Regions from separate parts of the Micromonospora sp. 067-2 genome, predicted to be linked through region 2. Evidence: riboswitches for the same ligand, from Rfam matches in the RefSeq annotation. Region 2 holds a riboswitch; each other region holds the start of a gene.
What was found. A riboswitch is a leader RNA that binds a small molecule or an ion and turns the genes downstream of it on or off. The one in region 2 is predicted to bind cyclic di-AMP.
Positions count from the first base shown of each region.

Region 1: another riboswitch for cyclic di-AMP. It lies ahead of ACLJN9_RS15495 (C39 family peptidase); the one in region 2 lies ahead of ACLJN9_RS11750 (coiled-coil domain-containing protein).
Region 3: another riboswitch for cyclic di-AMP. It lies ahead of ACLJN9_RS06365 (coiled-coil domain-containing protein); the one in region 2 lies ahead of ACLJN9_RS11750 (coiled-coil domain-containing protein).

Region 1 covers NZ_JAJPWB010000006.1:38,717-48,126, forward strand. Annotated here, with positions in the region: gene ACLJN9_RS15470 (ABC transporter permease) at 1-432, shown strand, start outside; gene ACLJN9_RS15475 (ABC transporter ATP-binding protein) at 437-1,243, shown strand; gene ACLJN9_RS15480 (D-ribitol-5-phosphate cytidylyltransferase) at 1,377-2,894, shown strand; gene ACLJN9_RS15485 (CDP-glycerol glycerophosphotransferase family protein) at 2,920-4,590, shown strand; gene ACLJN9_RS15490 (alpha/beta fold hydrolase) at 4,595-5,341, opposite strand; gene ACLJN9_RS15495 (C39 family peptidase) at 5,508-6,362, opposite strand; cyclic di-AMP (ydaO/yuaA leader) riboswitch at 6,596-6,737, opposite strand; gene ACLJN9_RS15500 (hypothetical protein) at 7,023-7,790, opposite strand; gene ACLJN9_RS15505 (hypothetical protein) at 7,926-8,372, opposite strand; gene ACLJN9_RS15510 (acyltransferase family protein) at 8,456-9,410, opposite strand, start outside.
Region 2 covers NZ_JAJPWB010000004.1:422,326-431,735, reverse strand. Annotated here, with positions in the region: gene ACLJN9_RS11790 (cellulose binding domain-containing protein) at 1-1,518, shown strand, start outside; gene ACLJN9_RS11785 (hypothetical protein) at 1,696-2,103, opposite strand; gene ACLJN9_RS11780 (hypothetical protein) at 2,240-2,377, opposite strand; gene ACLJN9_RS11775 (STAS domain-containing protein) at 2,740-3,102, shown strand; gene surE (5'/3'-nucleotidase SurE) at 3,122-3,949, opposite strand; gene ACLJN9_RS11765 (PfkB family carbohydrate kinase) at 3,946-4,908, opposite strand; gene ACLJN9_RS11760 (SRPBCC family protein) at 5,095-5,562, shown strand; gene ACLJN9_RS11755 (hypothetical protein) at 5,570-6,085, opposite strand; gene ACLJN9_RS11750 (coiled-coil domain-containing protein) at 6,206-7,225, opposite strand; cyclic di-AMP (ydaO/yuaA leader) riboswitch at 7,282-7,413, opposite strand; gene ACLJN9_RS11745 (cation diffusion facilitator family transporter) at 7,554-8,471, opposite strand; gene ACLJN9_RS11740 (HelD family protein) at 8,577-9,410, opposite strand, start outside.
Region 3 covers NZ_JAJPWB010000002.1:576,069-585,478, forward strand. Annotated here, with positions in the region: gene ACLJN9_RS06335 (RNA polymerase sigma factor) at 1-904, shown strand, start outside; gene ACLJN9_RS06340 (heavy metal translocating P-type ATPase) at 1,015-3,528, opposite strand; gene ACLJN9_RS06345 (hypothetical protein) at 3,541-4,434, opposite strand; gene ACLJN9_RS06350 (heavy-metal-associated domain-containing protein) at 4,451-4,663, opposite strand; gene ACLJN9_RS06355 (metal-sensitive transcriptional regulator) at 4,792-5,088, shown strand; gene ACLJN9_RS06360 (YibE/F family protein) at 5,408-6,781, shown strand; cyclic di-AMP (ydaO/yuaA leader) riboswitch at 6,948-7,079, shown strand; gene ACLJN9_RS06365 (coiled-coil domain-containing protein) at 7,083-8,102, shown strand; gene ACLJN9_RS06370 (carbonic anhydrase) at 8,160-8,876, opposite strand; gene ACLJN9_RS06375 (helix-turn-helix transcriptional regulator) at 9,077-9,410, shown strand, end outside.

The DNA of each region.
Region 1 (9,410 bases), on a different contig from region 2:
GTGGTCCTGATCGGCATCGTGCTGGTCACCGGCGAGCCGATCACCGCGAAGTGGTTGCTACTGATACCGGCGCTGCTCCTGCAGGCGGTGTTCAACGCCGGCGTGGTGCTGCTGGTGGCCCGGATGGGCGCCAAGGCGAGCGACCTGAAGCAGGTCATGCCGTTCATCATGCGCACCTGGATGTACGGCTCCGGCGTGCTCTACAGCGTCAGCCTCTTCGATCGGCTGCCCGCCTGGGCGACCACGCTGGTGCAGTACAACCCGATGCTGGTCTACATCGAGCTGGCCCGGTACGCGCTGCTGGAGCAGGCGCCACTGCTCAACGAGTCGGCCACCCAGCTCTGGCTGGTCGGCGGGGGCTGGGCAGTGGTGGCCGGGATCGGTGGCTTCATCTACTTCTGGCGCGGCGAACAGGAGTACGGCCGTGGTTGAGCACATGCACGTCGCCAACGAGGCGACCGCGACACTGACCGCGGCGCAGGAGCGCATCCCGACCGTGGTGGTGGACGACGCGCACATCATCTACCGGGTGCACCAGGGCGCCGCCGGTGGCACCACGCCGGTGGCCGCGCTGCGCCGGCTGGTCAAGCGCACCAACGCGCCGAACGTCCGCGAGGTGCACGCGGTGAAGGGGGTCTCGTTCACCGCGTACCGGGGTGAGGCGATCGGGCTGATCGGCAGCAACGGCTCCGGCAAGTCGACCATCCTGCGCGCCATCGCCGGCCTGCTGCCGGTCAACGGGGGCGCGATCCACACCCAGGGGCAGCCGTCGCTGCTGGGTGTGAACGCGGCGCTGCTCAACGACCTCTCCGGTGAGCGCAACGTCGTTCTCGGCTGCCTGGCCATGGGGATGCATCCCGACGACGTGGCCAAGCAGGCCGAGGGGATCATCGAGTTCTCCGGGATCAACGAGCGGGGCGACTTCGCGAGCCTGCCGATGCGGACGTACTCCTCCGGCATGGCCGCCCGCCTGCGCTTCTCCATCGCCGCGGCGAAGAAGCACGACGTGCTGCTCATCGACGAGGCCCTCGCCACCGGTGACAAGGGCTTCCGCAAACGCAGCGAGCAGCGGGTGCGGGAGCTGCGGGAGGGTGCCGGCACCGTGTTCCTGGTCAGCCACCAGCTCTCCTCCGTCCGCGACACCTGCGAACGGACGATCTGGCTGGAATCGGGCGTCCTACGGATGGACGGGCCGACCGACGAGGTCATCCGGGCGTACGAGGAGTACGCGAACAGCAAGTAGGCAGCGGCATCGACACGGCGCCGTCGACCGCGTCGCCCCCGTTGGGGCGGCGCGGTCCGCGCGTTAAGGTTCATTCCGTCGCCGCTCGGGCGGAACCTTCCGTTAACGCATTCCTGAGAGTGAGGATCCGGCAATGACGCAGGACCAGACCACTGGCCCGGACGCCGCAGCGGAGACCCCGGCACCGTGGCGGCCCTCGCGGACGGTGGCCGTGGTGCTGGCTGGCGGCACCGGGACCCGGCTGGGCCTCGGCATCCCGAAGCAACTGCTGAAGATCGCCGGTAAGCCGATCATCGAGCACACCCTGGCGGTCTTCGAGGCCGCACCGGAGATCGACGAGATCATCGTGCTGATGGCCACCGGGCACCTCGAGGACGCCCGGCAGATCGTCGAGAAGGCCGGCCTGCGCAAAGTCACCAAGGTGATCGAGGGCGGCGACACCCGCAACGCCACCACCCGGATCGCGCTGGACGCGGTCGGCCCGGCGGACTGCAACATCCTCTTCCACGACGCGGTACGCCCGCTGCTCAGCGGTCGGATCGTGCGCGAGTGCGTCAACGCCCTCTGGACCTACGACGCCGTCGACGTGGCCATCCCGTCCGCGGACACGATCATCCAGGTGGACGAGAACGACTGCATCACCGACATCCCGGTGCGTTCCCGCCTGCGTCGCGGGCAGACTCCGCAGGCGTTCCGCTCCCCCACCATCCGCGAGGCGTACCGGGTCGCCGAGGGTGACCCCGACTTCGCCGCCACCGACGACTGCGGCGTGGTGCTGCGCTACCTGCCCGGCACCCCGATCAAGGTGATCGACGGCTCGGACGAGAACATCAAGGTCACCCATCCGGTCGACGTGCACCTCGCCGACAAGCTCTTCCAGCTCGCCGCGGCGCAGGCACCCCGGCTGACCGACCACCGCAGCTACAGCGAGGAACTGACCGGCCGCACCATCGTGGTGTTCGGCGGCAGCTACGGCATCGGCCACGAGCTGAGCGAGCTGGCCCAGCGCTATGGCGCGCAGGTCTTTCCGTTCAGCCGCTCGAGCACCGGCACCCACGTCGAGCGCACCGAGGACGTCGAGGCCGCGCTGAAGACCGCCTTCGAGGCCACCGGCCGGATCGACCACGTGGTGGTCACCGCCGGGATCCTGGAGAAGGGCGCCCTGGCCGAGATGGACGAGGCGACGATGGATCGCGTGCTCCAGGTCAACTTCGTCGGCCCGGTCACCATCGCCCGGCAGGCCCTGCCGTACCTGCAGCAGACCAAGGGCCAACTGCTGCTCTACACGTCCAGCTCCTACACCCGGGGGCGTGCCCGCTACGCGCTCTACTCGGCCACCAAGGCCGCCCTGGTCAACCTCACCCAGGCGCTCGCCGACGAGTGGGCCGAGTTCGGCGTACGAGTCAACTGCATCAACCCGGAGCGGACCGCCACCCCGATGCGGACGCGGGCCTTCGGCGAGGAGCCGGAGCACACCCTGCTCGCCGCGGAGGCCGTCGCCCAGTCGTCGCTGGACGTGCTGATCTCCGAGCTGACCGGTCAGGTGATCGACGTACGCCGGTCGCCCGGTGAGACTGCGCCGCCGACCGTGCCGGTCCAGTCCGTTCCGGGTCTCCTCGCGGCGCCGGCCGGCGCGACCTCCGCGAGCTGACGCCGACCGCGGCGAACGGAGCGACATGCGGGGTGACCTCGTCCGCAAACTGGCGGCGCGATGCCTGAGCACCGGCCTGGCCGTGCTGGCCTTCGTCGTGGTGGCGCTGACCGGCGCCACCGGATGGGGGCTGGCTCTCGCCGTCGCCGCGCTGGTCGCGGCGGCCGCTGAACAGCGAATCCGGCCCGGCGCGGACCTCGTCGCCGAGACGGCGCTGATCTCCGCCGCGGTCCTGGTCGGCTACTCCCGGCGGCTGGACGACGGGCTCGACCCGGCGCTGGTCGCCACGGCGCTGGTCCTGCTGGGGCTGGTCCTGCTGGTGGGGCCGCTGCGGACCGCCGGCAACCTGGAGATCCGCGCCGCCAACCTGCCGGTGCGCAGCTGGGCCCCGGTGCTGGCCGACCACCTCGGCGCCGTCCTGCTCGGGCTGCTCGCCGTGGTCGGCCTGGCCGCCGCCCTGGCCCTGCCGGTAGCCGTGGCGCTGGTCGCCAGCGTGCTCGTGGCCGCCGGAGCCGGGGCGGTCGCCCTGGACCTGGCCCGGCGGCGGTTCCGGCCGACCGCCGGTGGTGGGGCGGTCGGCCGCGCGCTGCGCCGGCACCAGCCGGAGTTCCTGCTCTACTTCTCCGCGCCGCCCGGCTCCGAGTACCAGGTCACCATGTGGCTGCCGTACCTGGAGCGGATCGGCCGACCGTTCCTGGTCGTGCTGCGCGAACCGGAGTTCCTGGCGTCGATCGCCGCGGCCACCGACGCACCGGTGGTCTACTGCCCCACCCCGCGGACGTTGGACGAGGCGCTGGTCCCGAGCCTGCGGGTGGCGTTCTACGTCAACCACGGTGCGAAGAACAGCCACTGCGTCCGGTTCACCCAGCTCACCCACGTGCAGCTGCACCACGGTGACAGCGACAAGGCCCCGAGCGCCAACCCCGTGTCGGGGATCTTCGACCGGATCTTCGTGGCTGGTCCGGCCGCGATCGACCGGTACGCCCGAGCCGGGGTTCGGATCCCGGCGGAGAAGTTCGTGGTGGTGGGCCGCCCGCAGGTCGAGTCGATCGAGGTACGCCACGAGCCGGTGCGCGGACTGGCGCACCCGACCGTCCTCTACACCCCGACCTGGACCGGGCACCACGCCGACGCCGACTACTGTTCGCTGCCGGTGGCGGAGGATCTGCTGCGGCGTCTGCTGGAGCGGGGCGCCACGGTGATCCTGCGGGCCCACCCGTACACCGCGCAGAACCCGGCCTCGGCCCGGCAGCTGGGCCGGCTGACCGACCTGCTGGCCGCCGACCGGGCCCGTACCGGGCGGCAGCACGTGCTGGGCGCGGCGGCCCGGGAGCTGACCCTCGCCGAGTGCGTCAACCGCTCCGACGCGCTGGTCTCCGACGTGTCCGGGGTGATCTCCGACTACCTCTACTCCGGCAAGCCGTACGCGGTCACCGACATGCGCGACGAGGGCGACCAGTTCGTGGAGCGCTTCCCGCTGGCCGGCTCGGCCTACGTGCTGCACCGCAATCCGTCCAATCTGGACGAGGTGCTGACCGCCCTGCTGGACACCGACCCGCTGGCCGAGACGCGCTGGGCCACCCGCCGCCGCTACCTGGGTGACTTCCCGGCCGAGTCGTACGCCGAGGCCTTCCTGACCGCCGCCCGCCGGGAGCTGGTGCCGGCGAGGCCGCTGGCCACCTCCACCCCGGTGTAACGGCTCACCGGTACGCGTCCAGCAGCGCCGACACCGCCGCCGGGTCCTCCACGTGCGCGTTGTGCCCGAGCCCGGGCAGCGTGGCGACCGGTACGCCGAACTCTGTGAGCTGCGCGTCAGTGACCATCGGGTCGTGCTCGCCCCGGGCCAGCACCACCGGCGCGTCCGTCGCCGCCAGCAGCCCGGCGAGGTCGGGCTCGCCGACGGCGAACGCGGTCGGGTCCATGGCCAGCCGCCACCGGCCGTCGACCTGGCGCAGCCCGGCGTCCACCACGGGGTCATCCGGCGGGATCAGGCCGGTGAGCCCCGAGACCCGTAGGTAGCGGCGAGCCGCCTCGGCGCGGCTGGCGAACCAGCTGACCGGGCGGGCCGCGAGGTCGGCGGCGCGGGTCAACTCGTCGGGTGACCAGACCGCCTTGATACCCAACCCGACCACCGCGTCCACCGGCGTGCCGGCGGCGCGGGCTGCCAGCGCCAGGCCGACCACCCCGCCCAGGGAGTGCCCGAGCACGACGACGCGGTCGTCCGCGGCCAGGCCGTGGCCGATCCGCTCCGCAAGGCCGTGGAAGGAGTACGACGGCAGCGGTGCCGACCAGCCGTGACCCGCGAGGTCAGGTGCCAGCCACCGCCCAGGCCAGTTCCGCTCCAACAGGGGAACCCAGGGCAGCCAGACTTTCCCGGTCGCCCCCATTCCGTGCAGCAGCAACAGAACCGGTCCGCGACCTGCTCGACCACCTGGATCGTCCACCACGGCCGCAGTCTCCCACGGTTCGCCGGGCGGTACGAGCGTCGTCACCGGCGACGAAGTCCCGCCACCAGGCCCCGTACGGCGTCGTCAGCCACCGATCGCATCTCCGGGAACGCCGCGGGCGCCGGCCCCTCGTGGGGGGACGGCGCCCGCGGCGTCTGCGCCCGGGTCAGGCGGAGTAACCCCGACTGGCGATCCAGTTCGCCAGGTCGATCGTGGTGACCCAGTACGCCGGGTCGGCCGCGTTCGCCGAGTCGGCGATCCGCACGGTCCGGCCGCTGTCCTTGTAACCCACCACCGCGATGTAGTGACCGCCTCCGTAGGAGTGCCAGCCACCGTCGGTGTCGGTGGCGTCCCCGACGACGTTGGCGACCACGCCGCGACCGTCGGTGATCGCCCGGACCACGTCGGCCTGGAGCTGGTCCATCTGGGCGGAGCTGGGCGCGCCGTCGAACATCCGTGTCCGGTACGGAGAGCCCTTGACCTCGTCGTTCAGCGCCCGCGTCGTGTCCAGGGCCGAGTTGGTGCCCATCTCGGTGGTGCCCAGCTCAACGGCCAGCTCATCCTGGGTGCGATCGATGCCGGTGGCGCTGAGGGCGTTGCGGGTGGCCGCCGGACCGCAGTTGTAGAAGGTGTTCTGCGCCTCGTAGTCGTAGTCGAGCACCTTGGTGGCGGGCGGCTTCGGCGGCTGCGGCTTACGGGTCAGATCCGGGTTGCTGCTGGCCTTGGCGGCGGGCGACGCGGCGCTGGTGGCCGGCGCGGGCGCCACGGTGGTCGCCGCGGCGCTGCCCGAGGGGGTTGCGACACGCGCCTCGCCACGGGAGGCAACGGTGCCGCTGCGCATCTCGGCGGCCGTGGTCGTGGTGTGCTGGCTCGCCGTGGCGTCATCGGTGCCGGCAAGCAGGGTGCCGGTGGTCGTCGCGACGGCGAGGGCCGCGACGGCGGCAGCGACGATCTGGTACGGACGCTCGGTGCTGAGGCGGCGGAGCTGACGCTTGAGGGTGTGCTTCACGGGGTCCTCCACGGATCAGGGGGAGAGCGGCACACCGGGGCCGGACCGGTATCCGGGCAGGCGCCAACGCGCGGACAGTGGTCCGCGGCTGATGAACCGCTCAGGGGAACGCCCGGCGCGGCCGGGCGGAGGGGCGGTGACCCGGGGGGGTCAGCTCACCGTCACCGGACAGATGAGCGGGGGCACCGCGGCGCCGTGGAGGCGGGGGAACAACCGAGGGGTGGAGAGTTGCTGCACGAGGAGGGAGCTCCTTCCGACACCGCCTACCGGGTTAGCTGACGGATTCGGGCGGGAAGATCGCCCTACCGCGGGCCGTGGCTCGCGGATTCACCCCGGACTTGCTGATGGGTCCCCGGTTCGTTCATCACGATTGAGCGGGTCGGCGCGGCGTCGCCTCTTGCGAACGGTAACCGCGCCAGACGGGACGACACTACTGGTCGACTCGCACCCTGCCAAGCAAGGTTCACCTGCGTAAACCCGAGCTGGTGCAGCGATTTCTGCGCGTACTGCCACTGACGTGACTCGATGGGACAACCGGTTACGACGGCGCCTGCGGGCGGGAACCGGACAGGCCGTCGGCAACGGTGCCGAATTCGCGGGAACAATCCCGTCATTCGCGCTGCGCGACCGATTTCGAGCAGGCGTGACCGGGCTCACATACTAATTCGAGACTCAGCCAATCCGGGCCGGCCGCCACCACGTGCTGACCGTCGGACGGAGCGTCGCGGTTCTCGTTCCACGAGCCGGCACCGGATCCGGCCGCAGCCGGGCCGCCGCCGCGTACGCCTCCTCGGCGAGCGTCCGGGCCGAGCACGCGGCCAGTTCCGCGTCCCGCCACGCCGACCGCTCCCGCCCGGCGGCGGCTCGGTGGTCGGCCAGCCTCGCGTCCCGGACGGCCCGGCTGAGCAGCACCTCCTGCTCCACCGGATGCAGGCGGGGATCCCAGCCGTGCCGGTGCCCGAACACCTCACCGAGCTGCCGCATGGACAGGTCTCCGCGCCAGTGCGCCGCCATCGCCGCACGATGCAGGTAACGCTCCCGGGCGGCGTACTCCGCCGGGGTGTTGGGCGTACGCGGAGTCGGTAGCGCACCCGCGCCGGCGAAGCGACGCGCGGCGGCGTCCGCCTCGTCGTACCCGGCCCACGTGCTCTCCACCTGCTCCTGAGCGGTCAGCCAGTCGGCACGCCGCCGCCGGGCGGTCTGCGCCGCCCCGGCGGCCGCGACGGCCACCTCCTCGGCGTACCGGCGCAGGTCGGCGGCCTCGGCGGCGGCCGCCTCCCGGGCGGTGGGCGCCGGGGCGGCGTCGATGGCCGGCCGTTCGTGCTCGGGGCGGGCGACCAGCACGACGAGCATGGTCAGCGCGAGCAGGAACAGGGCGGACCAGATGGCGGCGGCCCGCGGCACCTCGGTCAGGAACTGGTAGAAGACGACGGTCTCCATGGTGTGCACCTCGGGAGGAAGCGATGCGATGGGATCCGCCAACGGGCCACCGGCGACCACAGCGGGGTCACGGGTCGGCGAGCGCGGAACGAAGAGGTCGACAGGCGCGGCGGGCGGGACGTTCGTCCCGGTGGCTCAGCGCCCGGGTGGGGCCCGGGACGCCCGGCTGACCGGGCCGTCGCTGCGGGGCAGCCGGTCGGAGTCGACGGCGTGCGCCGGTTCGGTGCCAGCGCGGACGGCCTGGGCGCCGGGGGGTGTCGCCTGCCCATCGGTCGACCGCGTCGGGCCGGCCTGCCCGGCGGCGCCTTCGTCGGCCGCCGGGTGCACGAGGCCGTCGACCGGCACGGCACGGCACGTCGACGTGGTCGGCCCGGCGGTGAACGTCGACGGCCCGGCGGTGAACGTCGACGACCCGGCGGTGACGGCGGACGACCCGCTGGTGATTGCGGCCGGCGTTGGCAGCCCGGCGGGCGACGTGCCCGCGCCGAGCGCCAGGGCGGCCACGACGGCGAGGCTGGTCAGCACACGTGTCGCCCAGCGCGCCACCCACCACAGCGGACAGGTGAGCGCGACCGGAAGCACGTTTCCACGCTACCGCCGTGGTCGAGTGGGCGCATCGACGACGGGCGTGTCGGCCCGCGCCGCGCCGACCAGGGTGGACGGTGTCAGCGCGAGTCGACGTAGGCCGGGCGGTCGCCAGGTGCGCCCGTCTCGTCTGCCCCCGCGTCGCGAGTCACCTCGGCGTCGCCGGTCCGCTGTCGGGGAACGGCCGCCGGGCGTGCCGGGCGACGCGGCGCGAGCCGGCGCATCAGCGGCGTCTCGACGAAACGGTGCAGCAACCCGGCGAGGAGCAGGTTCACCAGCAGGAATCCGAGCACGGCCGCCGGGCCGCGCCAGCCGCCGAAGCCGGTCCCCCAGTTCCCGCCGGAGCGCAGAACGGTCGTCATCACCAGGACGTGCACCAGGTAGAAGGCGAACGAGACCTCGCCGAGCCACACCAGCGGACGGGACCGCCACGGCGAGCGCAGCCCGCGCACGTCGGCGTCCGCGGCGGCGGTGATCACCAGCAGGTACGCCACCGCGAGCAGGGTGGTCCACAGCTCGGCGCGGATCCACTGGGTGGCGGCGAACCAGGTGGCCACGAAGATCACGCTGGCTCCGGTCAGCCCCGGTCCCCGCCAGAGGCCGCGGCGCATCAGCTCGGCCGCCACCGCGCCCAACCAGAACTCCAGTGACCGCACCGGCGGGAAGACCTGGGTGAACCACCAGCGGCTCACCTCGGGCACCAGGTGCTGGGCCGGCCAGAGCGCGAGGATCAGCAGCGGCATCGCGACGACCAGCGTCCAGAGCACCGCCGGCCGGGCCCGGCGCAGCAATGGCAGCGCCAACGGCAGGCAGAGGTAGAAGAAGATCTCGCAGGACAGCGACCAGCTCACCGTGTTGATGCTGTAGAACCAACCGGGCCGGGGATCCCAGGCCTGCAGCAGCAGCAGGTTCTCCAGCGCGGCGGCGGGCAGCACCGGGTCGGCGAACCACCAGGCGACCAGCAGCGCCGCCGCCCACAGCACCAGGTGGTTCGGATAGATCTTGGCGACCCGACGCCGCCAGAAGGTCCGCCGG
Region 2 (9,410 bases):
TTCGGCGGCAACCCGGCGCCGCCGGAGGAGTCGCCCAAGCTCGGCTGGATGAACGAGTCGGTGGAGATCGACCCACACGACTCCAACCGCATGATGTACGGCACCGGCGCGACCATCTACGGCACCACGGACCTGACCCGGTGGGACACCGGCGGCCAGTTCACCATCCGGCCGATGGTCAGGGGGCTGGAGGAGACCGCGGTGCTCGACCTGATCAGCCCGCCCAGCGGCGCCCCGCTGATCAGCGCCCTCGGCGACATCGGCGGTTTCCGGCACACCGACCTCGACGCGGTGCCGCCGATGATGTTCGCCCGGCCCGGCTTCACGACCACCAGCAGTCTGGACTACGCCGAGGCAAAACCGGCGGTGCTGGTGCGGGCGGGCACCTTCACCGACGCCGACCGACCCGCCGACAACCATGTCGCCTTCTCCACCGACGGCGGGGCGAACTGGTTCCAGGGCACCGAGCCCTCCGGCGTCAACAGCGGCGGCACGGTGGCCGTGGCGGCCGACGGCAGCCGGTTCGTCTGGGCGCCGGGCGACGCCGGCCAGCGGGTCGTGTACTCGGTCGGCTTCGGCACCTCCTGGGTGCCCTCGGTCGGCATCCCGGCGAACGCGACGGTCGAGTCCGACCGGGTCGACGGGAACCGTTTCTACGGTTACGCCGGGGGCCGCGTCTACCTGAGCACCGACGGTGGGGCCAGCTTCGCGGTCACCGCCGCCACCGGCCTGCCCGCCTCCGGCGGAAAGGCGAAGGCACTGCCCGGCCGCGCGGGCGAGCTCTGGCTGGCCGGGTCGGGCGGGCTGTGGCGCTCCACCGACTCCGGTGCCAGCTTCACGAAGCTGGGTGGCGTGAGTGCCGCCACCACCGTCGGTTTCGGCAAGGCGGCACCCGGGCGCAGCAACCCGGCGGTGTTCCTCTACGGCACCGTGGCCGGGCAACCCGGTGTGCACCGCTCCGACGACGGCGGCGCGAGTTGGGTACGGATCAACGACGATCGGCACCAGTACGGCAATCCGGGTGAGGCGCTGACCGGTGATCCGCGCGTCTACGGACGGGTCTACCTGGGCACCAACGGGCGCGGCATCCTGGTCGCCGACCGCGCCGGCGGTCCCGGTCCAACCCCGCCGCCGACCACTCCACCGCCGACCACCCCACCGCCGACCACTCCACCGCCGACCACCCCACCGCCCACGACTGCGCCGCCCACCGGAGGGTGCTCGGCGACCTACCGGGTGACCGGCTCGTGGTCGGGCGGCTTCCAGGCCGAACTGGTGGTGCGTAATCCGGGCAGCGCGCCCCTCACCGGTTGGACGCTGGGCTGGACCTACCCGGACGGCCAGCGGGTCACCCAGCTCTGGGGCGGCACCTGGACCCAGACCGGCGCGGTCGTCTCCGTACGGGACAGTGGTTGGAACGGCGTGCTCGGTGCAGGGGCCAGCACCACGGCGGGTCTGCTCGGCTCCTGGACCGGCAGCAACGCGCCACCGGCCACCATCACCTGCACGAGCCGCTGACCGGGTGGTCCGGGCGCGGTCGGCGGCGCCCGGACCATCCCCGATCGCCGGTCCGCCGGGCTCGCCTGAGGGGTCCGGCACCCCGGCGGACCGGTCCGGGCCCACCGGACCGGGCGGAAAACACCAGGGGCTCCGCCCGACCATCGGTCAGGCGGAGCCCAGCAGTGCCCGGAGGTGTCAGCCGTCCAGGCCGATGGGGGCGTTGGGGCGGTCGACGTCGACGAACTCGACGTCGTCCACCGCGTGGTCCTCCCGGCTGCCGGCTGCTCGCGCGGCCGAGCCGACGGCCCAACCGATCGCCGCGCCGACCAGGGCGGCACCGATCAGCAGCGTCCAGGGCAGTGCCGGCTGACGGCCGGCGAGCGCGTCGAGGGCCAACGAGGCCCGACGTCGCGCCTCGACAGCAGCGGAGCCCACCAGGTCACCCGCCCCGTCGGCAAGGTCGCTTCCGCTGCGGCGGGCCGAGCGGGCGGTGTCCCGCACGCTGTCGCCCGCGAAGCCGACGGCGGAGGACAGGTGTTCCCACGCCTGGTCCGCGATCCGCTCCGGCTTGCTGCGGCGGTCCAGCAGGTTGGTTCCGAACATCTTGGTTACCTCCTCGGGTGCCGAAGTAGCCGGCCACTTCGGACTTCGGCGTCTGGCCAAACGCGTCACGCTCGCTCATCCGGCAGTGCCCCGTGCCGGCCGGGCGCAAACCCGGGCGGCACGATCGCCGGACACGTCAGTGCAGCACCACCACGGCGACGCCCCGGGCGAAGTCGTCGTCATCGTCGTCGTCGTCTCCACCGCCGAAACCGCAGGCCAGTACGAGGGCGAGCAGGACGCCGACGCCAGCCAACCCGGCAAGTCTCTTGATCATCGATGAGCCTCTCCGTCGCGGTGGGTGTCCCGGACCGATGCTAGGGGGCGCCGGCAACGGTGGCACAGACCGAGCCGGGTGGACGCGAGGCGACACGCCGCTCCCACACGAGCTGACACGGCCGGCAGACAGGTTGTCGGGTGTGTCCGGTCGGGACCGCTACCCTGGTCCGGCGGCGTCGGTTCCGACCGCTCGTCGAGGAATCAGATGACGAAAAATTGCGGGGATCGGCGGCGTCATCTGCCCGAATCCGCGAATTGCTCATCCCGAGGGGTGGCGACCGAGGCCGCCGGAGGAATACTCTCGGTCGCGGCCCGCGTACTGATGAGGCGCCCGGGGGACGGGCGGGTGGAGGTGCTCGCGTGAGCCTGTCGATCGTGAAGTCGGTTCTGTCCGGTGGTGTCGTGGAGATCGCCCCCCGCGGTGAGATCGACGTCGATACCGCGTACGAGGTGCGCGAGGCGATCGCCGAGGTGCTGGCCAAGAGCCGCCCTCTCCGCATCGAGCTGAACATGAGGTTGGTCAGCTTCATCGACTCGGTCGGCATCAGCGCCATGGTCGCCGGTTTCCAGACGGCCGAGGTCAGCGGCGTCAAGCTGCTGGTCACCGAGCCGAGCCGGTTCGTGCACCGCCAGCTCTGGGTCACCGGCCTGCTCGGCCTCTTCGGTGCCCCCGAGCCCTACTTCGCCGGCGCCGTCACCCGCGAGGTGCTCCCCGGCGCCTGAGCGCCCTCGGCCGACGCCGTCAGGGCTGCTCCTCCAGGCCGGTCAGGTCGACGTCGCTCATCTCGGTGACCGCTCGGATGGCCGTCACCGATGCGTACCCGGCGGCCAGTAACGCCACATCGGTGCCGGGCTGTGCGGCCTGCCCGGGCTCCTCCAGCGACGTGCGAACGAAGCCGTGCCCGGCTTCGGCCACGGTCATCTGCACCTGACCGAAGCTGGCCAGCGTGCCGTGGCGCACCCCACGTAGCCGCCCGTGCGGCAGGTCCGGCGCGTTGACGTTGAGCACGCTCTCGATCGGCGCGGCGGTGAGCCGGGGGAGCAGATCCAGGGCGACCCGCGCGGCGGTGCTCCAGTGCCGCTCGGCGTCGCGTACCCGGGCGGCGGCGTCCACCGCGGCACCACCGCTGGCTGCCGTCGCCTCGCCGGCCGAGAGCACGTCCAGCGAGACCGCCATCGCTCGGCAGCCGTTCGTGGCGGCGGTGAACGCCGCGCCGACCGTGCCGGAGTGCAGCACGGCGCGGCCCGCGTTGGCACCCCGGTTGATGCCGGACAGCACCACCGACGGCGGCGGGCCGAACGCACCGTGCAGCGCGATCAGCGTGATGAAGCCGGGGGAGCCCCCCACCCCGTACGCGGGCACGCCAGCCAGATCCGGCAGCGGGTGGTCGCGAACCACCACGCGCCCGTCCTGCTCCACGGCGCTCATGGCGGCGCTGGTGCCGCTCGCCTCCTCCAGCGGCGCGGCGACCACCACGTCCAGGCCCCGCTGCGCCGCCGCCCAGGCCAACGCCTGGATGCCCGGTGCGGCGATCCCGTCGTCGTTGGTGATCAGCACCCGCAGCGTCATCGCTCGACCACCCGGTCGGCCAGCTCGTCGGGTGTGGTCCGCTCCTGCGGACGGCTGTCGGCCGGAACGAGCCGCACCCGCTCCACCAGACCGGTGATCGAGTCCAGCCGCCCGGTGCCCAGTCCGTGCCGCGTGACGTTCAGCGCCCCGGCGGCGGCGCCGGTGCGGATGGCGGTTCGGATGTCTCCACCACCGGCCACCACGGCCGCCACCCCGGCGGTCATCGAGTCGCCGGCACCGCGCGGGTCGGCTGCCTCCAGGCGGGGCATCTGCACCTCGAACAGCTCTCCGTCGAGAAGAGCCAGCGCCGGCCTGTCGGCCCGGCTCACCACCACGGTCTCGGCACCGGCGGCGTGCAGGTCGTCCATCACCCGGCTCAGCTCCGCGCTGTCCTCGCTGCGGGCGCGGCCGTCGCGGATCAGCTCCTCGTGGCTCACCTTGAGGAAGAACACTCCGCTCTCCAGCACCGCGTCGAGGTGGTCGCCGGAGAGGTCGACCACCACCCGGCCGCCGTTGGCGCCGAGGTCGGCGGCGAAGCGCCGGTACAGGTCGGCCGGAACGAGCCACGGCGCGTTGGGTCCACTGAGCATGCTCACCGACGCGCGCAGACCCTCGCCGAGGGCCAGGTTGTACAACTCGTCGAGCTCGTGTCGGCTCAGAGGCTGCCCGGGTACGTCGACGATCTCCAGCCGGGAGCCGTCCCGACGGTCGTGCACGTATCCACCACTGCCGGAGTCGCGGACCACCGCCCTGAGGTCCACCCCCTCACTGACCAGCAGCGGCTCCAGCACCTGGCCGATCTCGCCGCCGAGCGCGGCGCACAGCACCACGTCGACCCCGAGCGACATCACCATCCGGGCCTGCCAGACGCCCTGCCCGCCGGGGTGCAGGTGCAGCTCGGGCTGGTCGCTTGGCTGGTCGACGGTCACCGTCAGCTGCGGGGTGGGCGCGAAGACCATCACGTGCCCGCTCACCGGTCGTAACCGTCCATGCGTCCGCCCTCCGTCACAGTCGGTGATCCCCCATCAGCCGACGGTAGTGGGAACGTTGCGCGAACGCCGGGACAACAGCCCGTGTCCGTCCGGGCGTTGCCAGCCCTGCCGGCGTACGGGACGATCGGGCGACCATCGACGGCAGGAGACGGTGTGCTCAGGAGCGACACCTTCAGCTACACCGTTCAGGCCCGCTGCTCGACCGCCGACGCGGCGGCACTGCTCAGTGACCTGACCCGGCAGGGTGAGCTGCATCCGCTGATCGTCCGGGTGCGCCGGTTGCCGCCCCGGCCAGGCGCCCAGGCCAGCTACGCGATCAGCGACCGGCTGGCGACGGGGCCGGTGCGCTTCCGCACCACCTACAAGGCGGACGTGTTGATCAGCGAAAATGACGAGATCGTCATGGTGGCCCGCCAGTGGCCGGCCACCACCGTACGCAACCACACCCGGCTGCGTGCCGAGCCGGACGGCCTGGTCCGGATCGATGTCGAGATCACCCTCACCGCACCGGCACCGCTGTTCCGGTACGCGTTCCGCCAGGCCCGCGCGGCCCACCTGGCCCTGGCCACCCGCCTCGGCGCGGCCCTGGACCGCCCCGACGCCCTCCCACCTCCCGCCTGAGCCCGCACTACATCCTGGTCGCAGCGCGAACACGGCCGGTCCGGCCGGCGGCGGGTCGCGTGGCCGATCGTCGCCCCCACGGCTTGTACGTGGAGAGCACCGTCGCGATGATCATCAGGATGGTCGACACCGCCGGCGCGATCACCAGGTCGGCGCGGTCGCGGGCGGACAGTGCGGTGCTGAGCGCTCCGGCGTGCCGCAGCTTCGGGGTGAGCAGGAACAGCACCAGCCCGACCATCACGGTGGTGATCACGAGCTTGGTCAGCACCCACCGGTGGCGCAGCAGACCCCACGGGGTGAGCAGCGCGCTGGCCACGCCAACCAGCCAGGCCAACACGCTCAGGGGCGCGAACAGCACGGTTCCGACCAGCGCGGCGACCGGGTAGACGACGGCCGGGTCGGCACCACGCAGCGCCGCGACACCGAGGGTCAGCAGCACCAGGTCGGTGCCGAGCCAGCCGAGCGAGGTGACCAGGTGCAGAGTGAGCAGGGCCTTGCGGGCGGTGGGCGGTATTCGGCGCATGACGTGATGCTGCCCGCCGGGCTCGGCCGGGTCGTCCGACCGCCGGCGACATCCGCGCTACGCCCGTCGACGTAGCGGGGCCGGTGCCCCCGCGTCGAGGGAGACACCGGCCGGGGCGGGTCAGTACACCGACAGGTGCACGTGGTTGGTGTGGGCGCTGGACGGGTCGCCACCCGCCCCGCTGTACGACTTCCACCCGCTGCTGGGCAGCCAGATCTGCCGGTACCAGATCACGTACAGCACCGCGAGCCGGTCGGCGTTGCGGATGAAGTACGCGGCGAGGTTGTTCCCGTACGTCTTGTCGCCGCCGGTGGCGTTTCCGCCGAAGCCGGTCTTCTGCGCGGCGAAGTCGCAGGCCCGGCCCTTCGGGTGTTCGCCGGAGCCGCCGGAACGGTGGCAGGAGACGTACCGGGTGAAGCCGGCGGCCTTGGCCTGGTTGAGCGCGTGCAGGGTGCGCGGGGTGACGCAGCCGGTGGCCGGGGTGGGGTCGTCGATGCTGCACGACTCCGATGGCCAGGAGCCGTCGGAGTTCCGGGGCGCGGCCTGGGCGTTGGCCGCGGAGGTGCCCCGGTCGGAGTCGCCGCTGTCGGCGGTGGTCGGGGGCTGGGTGGTGGTGGCCACGGTGAGGGCCCGCTCGGCCTGGTCCTTGCGCTTGGCCATCACCGCGACCTGCTTGCGCTGTTCGCGGATCTCGCCGTCGAGGGCCAGTCGGGTGCGGTTGGCCTGGTCCTTGGCGGCGAGCAGGTCGCGCAGCACCTGGTCCTCGTTGGCGGCGACCGCGTCCAGCACGGCGGCCCGGTCCATGAAGCCCTCGGGGGTGTTGCTGTTGAGCAGCGCTGACAACGCGCCGAGTCGGCCGGTGCGGTAGGCCACCCCGGCGATCTCGCCGACCCTGCCGCTGCGTCGCGTGAGCTCGGTCTCGGTGGTCTTCAGGTTGATGCTGAGCTGCTGCTGCCGCAGTACGGAGCTGTCCAGAGCCCGCTTCGCGTCCAGGTAACCCTTGCTGGCGGCTTCCAACTGGGCCCGCAGCGCCGGGGTGCCGCCCTCCTCGTCGCCGTCGGGTGCCGCGGCGGCCCGCAGGCCGGTCGGGGGAGCGGCCGAGGCGACGCCGGCCGGCAGTGCGACGCCGAGAGCGAACATCGCGACGATCAGGGCCGCCAATCGGGCGGCAGGTGGTCGTGCTGGTGCCACTGCGCATGTCCTTCCGTCAGCCGCCGACCGGGTTAGCTGACGGGTTCGGGACGGAAGATCCCTACCGCTGACGCGGATGCACCCCAGGAACGTGGTTCCCCGGTTCGCCCACTGTGGCGATTAGGCGGCGGCCGCCACCGGCGCCGTTTGGGCGCCGCCGGGTGGGGCCGGGACCGAGCCTACCGGGGCGGATGGGACCTGTGCAGCCAATGTGACGGACGGTGCGTGCGTCATCACCACTATTTCCGACAAAACCGAGGAAATCTTCAGAAAAGTCCTACCACGCGGTCGAACCGCAGGCGCCGGAGGCCGCTCCGGGCTCGATCTGCAACGTCGCGTGCTCGATCTGGAAATCCTCGTGCAGGGCGGCACGCGCGGCGGTGAGCACCACGCCGACGTCCGCGCCGGGCGCCATGGTCAGGTGTGCGGAGGCCACCTCCATGCCGGAGGTGAGTGTCCAGACGTGCAGGTCGTGCACCTCGACCACGCCGGGCACCGCGGCCAGCCGGTCGTGCACGACGGTCACCTGCAGGTGTTCCGGGGCGGCCTGCACCAGGATGCGGACCGCGGCCCGCCCGAGCCGCCAGGTGCGCGGCAGGATGAACACGCCGATGGCGACCGCGACCAGCGGATCGGCCCACCACCAGTCGGTGACACCGATGAGCAGCGCCGCGCCGATCACGCCGAGCGAGCCGAGCAGGTCGCCGAGCACCTCCAGGTAGGCGCCCTGGAGGTTGATGCTCTCCCGGGCGCCCGCCCGGAGCAGGGCGAAGGCGGCGAGGTTGGCGAGCAGGCCGAGCGTGGCCACCGCGAGCATCGGGCCGGCCAGCACCTCGTGCGGGTCGCCGAACCGGCCGATCGCCTCGATCACGACGTAGACCGCCACGCCGGAGAGCAGGACGGCGTTGGCGAGCGCGGCGAGCACCTCGAGCCGGTAGAGCCCGAACGTGCGTTGCGGATCGCCGGTGGCCCGTCGGGTGGCGGTGATCGCGGCGAGCGCCATGCCGATGCCGAGCACGTCGGTGAACATGTGCCCGGCGTCGGAGAGCAGGGCCAGCGAGCCGGTGTGGAAGGCGGCCACCGCCTCGACCACCATCAGGGCGGCGAGCAGCCCGAACGCGGTCCAGAGCCGGCCCCGGTGCTGGTGCGCGGCGTTGGCAACCGACCCATGGTGGTGGTCATGACCTGCGCCCACGAAACAACCCTCCGCCGTACGCCGGGACCTGGTCAAACATATGCTCACATCGCTATGTATGCAACTGTAGGGCCGGCGGCCGTCTCGCGGGGCGGACCGCGCAGGTCAGCCGATCGGGTCGATGGTGGTGAGGCGCTGGGTGGCCCGCGAGAGCGCGACGTAGAGGGTGCGCACCCCGGCCCCCGGATCCGCCCGGATCTCGCTCGGGGCGACCAGCACCACCCCGTCGTACTCCATGCCCTTGGCCTCCAGGCTGGTCACCACCTGCAGTCGCGGCGCGGCGAGCGCACCGAGCCAGCCGGCGACCTCGTCGCGGCGGGGGACCGGCGTGATCACCCCGACCGTGCCCTCGACCTCGGCCAGCAGGCCGGCGGCCGCCGCCACGGTGCTGGCCGCCAACCCGGCGGGAGGCACCACCAGCTCGATCGGATCGACCCCGGTGGAGCGGACCGCGCTCGGTAGCGGCAGATCCGGGTAGAGCCGGCGGATCTCCGCCGCCGCCACCGCGAAGATCTCCGAGGAGTTGCGGTAGTTGGTGGTCAGCGTGAAGTCGTGCCGCTTGCGCCGGCCCAGCGCCTGGTCCCGGGCCTGGTCCAGCTCATCCGGGTCACCGGTCCACGCCGTCTGCGCCGGATCGCCCACCACGGTCCAGGAGGCCAACCGGCCGCGTCGGCCGACCATGCGCCACTGCATGGGCGAGACGTCCTGCGCCTCGTCCACCACCACGTGCGCGTACTCCCGGTAGTCCGCCGGACGCTCCCGCGCCGACGCCCGGGCGGCCCGCTGCCGGTCGGCGAAGGTGCTCAGTTCGCGGACCCCGCCAGAGAGCTGGTACGGGTCACGCCGCGCGCGGGCCGGTTGGGCCGGCTTGCCGAGCAGCGCGTCCAGTTCGTCCAACAGCGCCACGTCGGCGATGGTCGGCCCGGCGTCGTCCAGGCT
Region 3 (9,410 bases), on a different contig from region 2:
CTGCTGCCACCCCGCGCTGGTTCCCTCGGCGCAGGTGGCGCTCACCCTGCGCGCGGTCGGCGGTCTCAGCACCGCCCAGATCGCCCGGGCGCACCTGGTGCCGGAGGCGACGATGAGCCAGCGGATCCGCCGGGCCAAACAGCGGATCGAGGTCGCCGGAGCCCGGTTCACCATGCCCGCACCGGGCGAACGGAACGAGCGGCTGCGAACGGTGCTCCGGGTGCTCTACCTGATCTTCAACGAGGGCTACACCGCGTCCAGCGGGCCGGACCTGCACCGGGCCGAGCTGACCGGCGAGGCGATCCGGTTGGCCCGCGTCCTGCACGGGCTGCTGCCCGACGAGGGCGAGGTGGCCGGGCTGCTGGCGCTCATGCTGCTGACCGACGCGCACCGCGCGGTCCGGGTCGGCGCGGACGGTGAGTTGGTGCCGCTGGCCGAGCAGGACCGCACCCGGTGGGACAGGACGGCCATCGCGGAGGGGATCGCGCTGATCACCGAGGCGTTGACCTGGTCGCCGCCCGGCCCGTACCAACTGCAGGCGGCGATCGCCGCGGTGCACGCCGAGGCGCCGACGGCGGCGGCGACGGACTGGCCGCAGATCGTCGCGCTCTACCGGCTTCTCGCCCGGATCGCGCCGAACCCGATGGTCACCCTCAACCAGGCGGTGGCCGTCGCCATGGTGGACGGGCCGGAAGCCGGGCTCACCCTGCTCACACCCCTGGACGCCGACGAGCGCACCGCCGGGCACCACCGGCTCGCCGCGGTCCGGGCCCACCTGCTCGAGCTGGCCGGGGAGCCCGACGCGGCGCGGGACGCCTATCTGGCGGCGGCACGCGGCACGACCAGCCTGCCCGAGCAGCGGTACCTGGAACTGCGAGCCGCCCGACTGGCGGGGCAACGGTGAGACCAGCCCGGCGCCGCGCGGGGATTCTCAGGGTCGGCGGACGGGGCGGGACAGACAGCACGCCGGGCCGGTGAACGATCACCGGCCCGGCGCGTGGAGCGCGTCGTACGTCAGCTCTTGAAGACGTCCTTGATCTTCTCGCCCGCCTGCTTGAGGCTGGCCTTCGCCTGGTCGCCGCGGCCCTCGGCCTCGAGCTGCTCGTCGTCGGTGGCGCGACCGACGCCTTCCTTGACCTTACCGGCCGCGTCCTCGCCGGCGTTGCTGATCTTGTCGTCGATACCCATTTGCGAACCTCCGTCTGCAAGCGTCGCTACATCACCAGCAGTACCCCGGCCATCCTCAGTCCAATCATCCCGATCTGATGACCCGTTCCGAGCTGTCGTCGGGGCCGCCGAATGGAACCGCCGCAGGCGCAGACTGTTGGCCACCACGAAGACCGACGAGAAGGCCATCGTGGCGCCGGCGATCATCGGGTTGAGCAGCCCGGCGGCGGCCAGCGGCAGGGCCGCCACGTTGTAGCCGAACGCCCAGAACAGGTTGCCCCGGATGATGCCGAGCGTGCGTCGGGCCAGCCTGATGGCGTCCACCGCGGCGTTCAGGTCGCCGCGGACCAGCGTGAGGTCGGACGCCTCGATCGCCACGTCGGTGCCGGTGCCCATGGCGAGACCAAGGTCGGCCTGGGCCAGCGCCGGCGCGTCGTTGACGCCGTCGCCGACCATCGCCACGGACCTACCCTCGGCCTGGAGGCGCCTGATCACGTCGACCTTGCCGGCCGGCAGCACCTCGGCGATCACCTCGTCGACACCCACCTCGGCGGCGACCGCCCGCGCCACGGTGGCGTTGTCCCCGGTCAGCAGGACCGGGGTCAGCCCCAGAGCGCGCAGCCGGGCCACCGCGGCACGACTGGTCGGCCGGACCACGTCGGCGACCGTGAGCACGCCCCGGGCCCGTCCGCCCCAGCCGGCGACGATCGCCGTGCGGCCGGCGGCCTCCGCGTCGGTGACGGCCCACTCGACCTCCGGCGGTACGTCGAGCCCGCGCTCCCGCAGCAGCCGGGACCGGCCGACCAGCACGACCCGCCCGTCGACCGTCGCGGTCACGCCCAGTCCATCGAGGTTGGCGAAGCCGGTCACCGGGGGCAGCGGCCCGGCCTCGGCGGCACGCGCGGCGACCGCACGGGCGATCGGATGCTCGGAGGCGGCCTCCACCGCACCGGCGAGCCGGAGCAGCTCGACGCTGTCCTCGCCGCTCGCCGGCACCACGTCCACCAGGGTCATCCGGCCGGTCGTCACGGTGCCGGTCTTGTCCAGCACGACGGTGTCCACCCGCCGGGTCGACTCCAGCACCTCCGGCCCCTTGATCAGCACGCCGAGCTGGGCGCCGCGCCCGGTGCCGACCAGGAGAGCGGTCGGCGTGGCCAGCCCGAGCGCGCACGGGCACGCGATGATCAGCACCGCGACCGCGGCGGTGAAGGCGGCCGTCGGGCCGGCCCCGGTGCCGAGCCACCAGCCGAGGGTGCCCACCGCGAGGGTGATGACGATCGGCACGAAGACGCCGGAGATCCGGTCGGCCAGCCGCTGCACGGCGGCCTTGCCGCTCTGCGCCTGCTCGACGAGGTCGGCCATCCGGGCGAGCTGGGTGTCCGCGCCGACCCGGGTGGCGGTGACGACCAGCCGGCCACCGGCGTTGATCGTCGCACCCACCACGCCATCCCCCGGGCCGACCTCGACCGGCACCGACTCACCGGTGAGCATGCTGGCGTCGACGGCCGAGGTGCCCTCGTCGACCACCCCGTCGGTGGCGATCTTCTCGCCGGGGCGGACCACGAAGCGGTCCCCGACGGTGAGCCGGTCCACCGGCATCAGGGTCTCCACCCCGTCGCGCAGCACCGCAACCTCCCTGGCGCCGAGGTCGAGCAGGGAGCGCAGGGCGGCACCGGCGGTTCGCTTGGATCGGGCCTCGAAATATCGGCCGGCCAGGAGAAACACCGTCACCCCGGCGGCCGCCTCCAGGTAGATGGTGCCCGCGCCGTCGGTGCGGGTGATGTCGAAGCGGAACGGGTGCGTCATCCCGGGCATCCCGGCGTCGCCGAGGAAGAGCGCCCAGAGCGACCAGCCGAACGCGGCGAGCGTGCCGAGCGACACCAGCGTGTCCATGGTCGCCGCGCCATGCCGCAGGTTGGTCCAGGCCGCCCGGTGGAAGGGCAGCCCGCCCCACACCACCACCGGAGCGGCCAGGGTCAGCGACAGCCACTGCCAGTAGTCGAACTGCCAGGCCGGGACCATGGCCAGCACGACCACCGGCACGCTGAGTGCCCCCGACACCCACAGCCGGGTACGCGGGCCGCGCAGCACGTCCACCGGCTCCTCGGTGGTGGCTGGCGGGGACGGCAGCGCGGCCGTGTACCCGGTCTTGCGTACGGTCTCGACAAGCTCGTCCGGCGTGATGCCGTCGGCGTACCGGACGGTGGCCTTCTCGGTGGCGTAGTTGACGGTGGCGGCGACCCCGTCCAACCGGTTCAGTTTCTTCTCGATCCGGGCGGCGCAGGCGGCGCAGGTCATCCCGCCGATGGCGAGTTCGATCCGGTTCGGCGCCTCGGGCAGCGGTCTGTTGGTGGGGGTCATCGTCCGGTCCCGTCAGTTGTGCCCGTGCGCGCCGGCCACGACGGTGAACTCGGCGGTGTGCACCGCCGCGCCGTGCCGGAAGTCGAGGTAGAGCCGATAGCTGCCGGCCGAGGGCACCTCGGCGACGAAGGTCACGGCCGGGCCGGGAGGCGTCCGCCCGTCTCCGGCCGTTCCGTCCGGGTGCACGTGCAGGTACGCCAGGTCGCCCCGGCGCAGCGCCACCAGGTGCCCGTACGCACCCAGGTAGGGCTCCAGGTCGGTGACCGGCTGCCCGTCCCTGCTGATGGTCAGGGTGAGCGGTGCGGTGCGCCCGGGCTGCGGCGCGCCGGTCAGGGTGACGGTGTAACCGTCGACGGTCGTGCTGGTCGCCGGGGCGGGCAGTGGCCGTTCGGTCAGCACTCCGGGGACGGTCACGTCCACACCGAGGGTGAGCGGCTCACCCCCGGTCGGGGTGAAGTCGGCGAACGCCCGCCACTGCCCCGGACCGGTCAGCGGGGTGGCGACCCGCCAGGTGCCGTCCGACGCCAGCTCGGGGTGCACGTGGCGGAAGCCGGAGAGGTCCCGCCGGGCGACGACGAGGTGCATCCGCTTATCGTGCGCCACCTCGTATCCGGTCACCGGCCGTCCGTCGGGGCCGCCGATCCGGAAGGCGAACTCGCCGACCGGCGCGGCGACCGGTTCGAGGGTGTAGCCCTGGTCGGAGACGAGCAGGCCACCGGGCGACCGGTCGGCCGTCTCGTCGTGCTCCCCGTGGCCCGCGGGACCCTCCCCGTGGGCGGCCCCGCCGCCGTGTCGACTCTCGGCGACCGGGGCGGAGGGTCCGGTCACGTGGCCGATCCCGTACGCCGTGCCGAAGATCCCCGCGAGGCCGAGGGCGAACCCGCCGAGTCTGGTCACCGTGTTCATGTCGGCCTCCCGGTGATCAGGCGCCGGCGAGGTCGTAGCCGGCCTCGTCGACGGCGGCCCGGACGGTCTCCACGTCCAGCGGCCGGTCGCTGGCGACGGTGACCCGGCCGGTGGCCAGGTCGACCTGGACGTCGCTCACTCCCGCGATGGCGCCGACCTCGGCGCTGACCGCCGTGACGCAGTGCCCACAGGTCATGCCCCGCACCTGGTACGTCGTGGTGTTGACCATCGAACTGTTCTCCCTCCGTCGGCGCCGGGCCTGTGGCGTCAGGCCCCGCGCCCGTTACCGGTACCCGGTGGGGGTATCCGCCGGGACGACCGTACCATACCCCCTGGGGGTACGCTATCCTGGTCGTCATGACCGCACCCACCCCCATTCGCGGATACACCGCCAGCAAGGATCAGCTGCTCACGCGGCTCCGCCGCGTCGAGGGGCAGGTTCGGGGCATCGAGAAGATGGTCGACGACGACCGCTACTGCATCGACGTGCTCACCCAGATCTCCGCGATCCAGGCCGCGCTGGACAAGGTGGCGTTGGGCCTGCTCGACGGGCACGCCCGGCACTGCATGCACGAGGGGGCCGCCGAGGGCCGCGCCGACGAGATGGCCACCGAGATGATGGCGGCCGTCGGCAGGCTGATGAAGCGCGGCTGAACGCGCCAGCGCCGGTCGTCACGCCACCCCGGCACGCGGCCGCGCGGAGCGGTCGACCGCACGACACTCCGGCACGACCTGCGTCCACGGGTCCCGGTGGTTAGCATTCCCCACGATGACCCTCCGGAGTTTGCCGCACGGTCGAGCGTCGCCACGACACGGCGTCGCCTCCGACCGATCGAGCCGGGCACTCACCGTCCGTGGTCCCGCCGTCGCCCTCCAGCGCTCCGCCGTGCCTGTCGTCGCATTCCCACGGCGGCGGTGAACCGACCGGCCCGCCGGCACGTACCCCGCACCGGATCGTCGAGGAGTCTCCGCATTGGGTTCCGACCACAGCCATTCCGCTCCGTCCGCCCCACCCCGGGTGCGACGGATCCTCATCGCGACGGTGGTGCCGCTCTTCGTCGCCACCGTGCTCGCCGCGGTGGTGCTCTGGCCGCGTGACGGGTCACCCCAGACCACCGGTGGCACGGACGTGCCGCGGTACCACGGCACGGTGACCCGGGTGGTCACCGAGCCGTGCCCGCCGACGCCCAGCCCCGAAGGCACTCCGGATGTCGGGGCCGGACGGTGCGGCACCGTGGACGTCCGGATGACCGACGGGCCTGCCGCCGGCCGGCAGGTGCAGACGCCGGTGCCGGACGGCCCCGGGGCACCGCGGGTCGACGTCGGCGACAAGGTCGTCCTGGTCGAACTGACCGACCCCGCCGATCCCGCCAGCAGCACCTGGAACATCGCCGAGCACCAGCGCGGCACGCCACTGGTCTGGCTGGCGGTGGTCTTCGCCGCCGCGATCATCGCGTTCGGCCGGTGGCGGGGCCTCGCCGCGCTGGCCGGCCTGGCCGCCAGCTTCGCCATCCTGCTCGCCTTCGTGCTGCCGGGGATCGCCGCCGGGCAGTCACCGCTGCTCGTGGCGGTGGTCGGTGCCGCCCTGATCATGTTCGTGGTGCTCTACCTGACGCACGGTGTCACCGCGCAGACCTCGGTCGCGGTCCTCGGCACCCTGGGCAGCCTGGTGCTGACCGGCGTGCTCGCCACCATCGCCACCGCCGCCACCCACCTCACCGGCTTCGGCAGCGACGACGCCACCACCCTGTCGATGTTCCAGGCCAACGTGGACCTGCACGGTCTGCTGCTCGCCGGGATCATCATCGGCTCGCTCGGGGTGCTCGACGACGTGACCGTCACCCAGGCGGCCACCGTCACCGAGCTGGCGAACGCCAACCCCGGGCTGACCCGCTTGCAGCTCTACCGGGCGGCCACCCGCGTCGGCCGGGCGCACATCGCCTCCACCGTCAACACCATCGTGCTGGCGTACGCGGGCGCCTCGCTACCGCTGCTGCTCCTGCTCACCGCCGACACGCGGCCCATCGGCCAGATCCTGACCAGCGAGTTCCTCGCGCAGGAGATCGTCCGCAGTGCGGTCGCCACGCTCGGCCTGATCGCCGCCGTACCGCTGACCACCGGACTCGCCGCGCTGGTGACCGCCGCCGGGCGGCCGGATACCGCTCCGAGGGCCGACCCGCCCGATGGACGACCCAGGCCGGATCGCGCGGAAGCGCTGGCCGCCCTCAGCTCCCCCCGCACCGGTCGAACCGACGAGACCGGACCGGACCCGACGCGGACCGGACCCCCATCCAGCGCCACCGACCGGTGGCCCGAGCCGGACAGGAGCACGGATACGGCATGGTGACACTCCTCAGTGTGACGAGGTGGGGCACCCGCCCTGAGAACCGCGTCACTGGTCACTCAACGCCATGGCGAAATGACGCTTTTAGTCGGCATCTGGACGTAGCTCAGCCGGTCGACTCTCGGGTAACCTCGCTGCCGGTCACCGCTGAAGGCGCGACGCAGCGTCTGCGGTGCCGCCGCCCAATCGCCAGCCGGCGAGCCGGGGACCCAGGCACGTGGGGTGAATCCGCGTCAGCGGTAGGGGCCACTTCCGCCCCGAACCCGTCAGCTAACCCGGTCGGCGGTCGACGGAAGGGAATATTGTGACGGCACCCCTACGCCGCTGGTTGACACCCGTGGTGGCCGTGATCGCCGCACTGACCGTGCTCGCCGGCCCTCTCCCCGCGCACGCCGCCCCGGCGACCCCCACGCCATCCGGGCACGAGGAGGACGGCGAACCGACGCTGCTCAACGACGTCATCGAGAAGGCCAACCGCGACTACTCCTCCGCCAAGTCCAAGCTGGACAGCTCCAAGAAGCGGCAGCTCGAGCGGGCGCAGGAGGTCGACCGGGCCAAGGCAGACCTGGACAAGCTGGCTCCCCAGGTCGGGCAGATCGCCGCCCAGTCGTACCGGACCGGCCGGATCGGTGCGATCGCGATGTTGCTGGAGAGCGACGCCCCCGACACGTTCGTCCAACGGGCCGCGGCGCTCGACGAGATGAACATGGTCAATGAGAAGAAGCTCGCCGAGGTCAACGCGGTGAAGACCCTCGCCGAGCAGGCCAAGCTGGCCCTCGACGCGGAGGTCCGCGAGCAGCAGAAGCAGACCGCCTTGATGGCGAAGGAGAAGCGTGACGCCGACAAGGCGCTCGCGCTGGTCGGCGGCAAGGGCTTCACCGGCGGGTTGGTGTCGGCGACCTCGCCGGTCGCCCGGGTCGGCCCGGGCCGCAGCGCCGACGGTGACTGGAAGTCCGAGTCGTGCAGCGAGAAGGACCCCACCACCTCCGGCTGCGTCACGCCGCGCACCCTGCACGCGTACAAGGAGGTCAAGCGGGCCGGCTTCAACCGGTTCGTCGGCTGCTTCCGCTCCGGCGGCCCCTGGGAGCACCCGAAGGGCCGCGCCTGCGACTGGTCGCTGCAGAAGAGCGGCTTCGCCCCGTGGCACAACGAGGACACCCGGACGTACGGCAACAACGTGGCCGCGTTCCTCATCCGTAACGCCGATCGGCTCGGCATCTACTACGTGATCTGGAACCGGCAGATCTGGTTCCCGGCCACCGGCTGGAAGTCGTACAGCGGGCCGTCGAACCACACCGACCACGTACACATGTCGCTGCTCTGAACCGCAGATCTCCCCGTCGAGGGCCGTCCCGCGTCGCGGGGCGGCCCTCGACGCGTCTCAGGCGGCGGCCGACCCGTCGGGTCCGGTCGGTACGTCCAGCGTCGCGGCACCCGCCGGCACGGCGGTCACCGGGCGGACCACCCCGGCGGCCAGACGGTACGACAGCCCCACCACCGCGCACCGGCCCTGCGCCACCTCGGCAGCCAGCACGGGCGACCGGGCGAGCAGCGTCTCGACGGTCTGCGCGATGTGAATGTCGACGATGCCGTCGATGTCGTCCACCCCCTCGGCCTCGGCACGGCGCAGGCTGGGCAGCACGGCGTCGACCACGGCGCGCAGGTGCCCCGGGGGCGAGGTGCCGGTGATGGCCGCCTCCCGGGCCGCCTGGACCGCGCCGCACGAGTCGTGGCCGAGCACCACCACCAGCGGGGTGCCGAGCACTGTCACCGCGTACTCCACACTTCCCAGCACCTCGGGGCCCGCGGTGTGCCCGGCCGTACGGACCACGAAGAGGTCGCCCAGCCCTCGGTCGAAGATGATCTCGGCGGCCAACCGGGAGTCGGAGCAGCCGACGATCACCGCGAACGGGTGCTGTCCGTCGGCCACCGCCGTCCGGTGCCCGGCGTCCTGGTTGGGGTGGTGCGGGGAGCCGCTGACGAAGCGTTGGTTGCCGGCGGCCAGCTCGGCGTACGCCCGGGCCGGCTCGGTGAGCGTCGGCGCCCCGTCGGTCCGCTGCGCGTCCGGCTGCCCGCCGGACGTCCCGGGACGACTCATCCCACACCTCGTTTTCTGCGTCAGGCCTGCTCAACCGGCTCCTAGGCCGAGCCGGGGGCGGGCGGTGGCTCGGCTCCACGCTCACACGCACCACAAGTTGCGTCAAGATATGCGTGAGTTAGATTTCATACGTCGGCCCCTCCGCGCGTCCTCCGGCGACGCGCGGCGGCAGGGCGGGCAACCGGGAAGGCGGCCCCAGGATGGCGAGCACGGCAGGCGACACCGGCGGCGGCCGGAACTGGACGTTCCTCACCAACCACGGGCACGTCCTGCTGTCCATCGCCCGTAACCCCACCGCCCGGCTGCGGGACGTGGCGGCCGAGGTCGGCGTCACCGAGCGGGCCGCACAGGGGATCGTCGCCGACCTGGAGGCCGAGGGCTACCTGCACCGCACCCGGGTGGGGCGGCGCAACGAATACACCCTCAACCCGGCCGGCCGGTTCCGGCACCCCGCCGAAGCGGACCGTCAGGTCGGCGACCTCCTCGCGCTCTTCGCCGACCCACCCGGCGCGGCAGCCGGCCGTCCGGACCGCG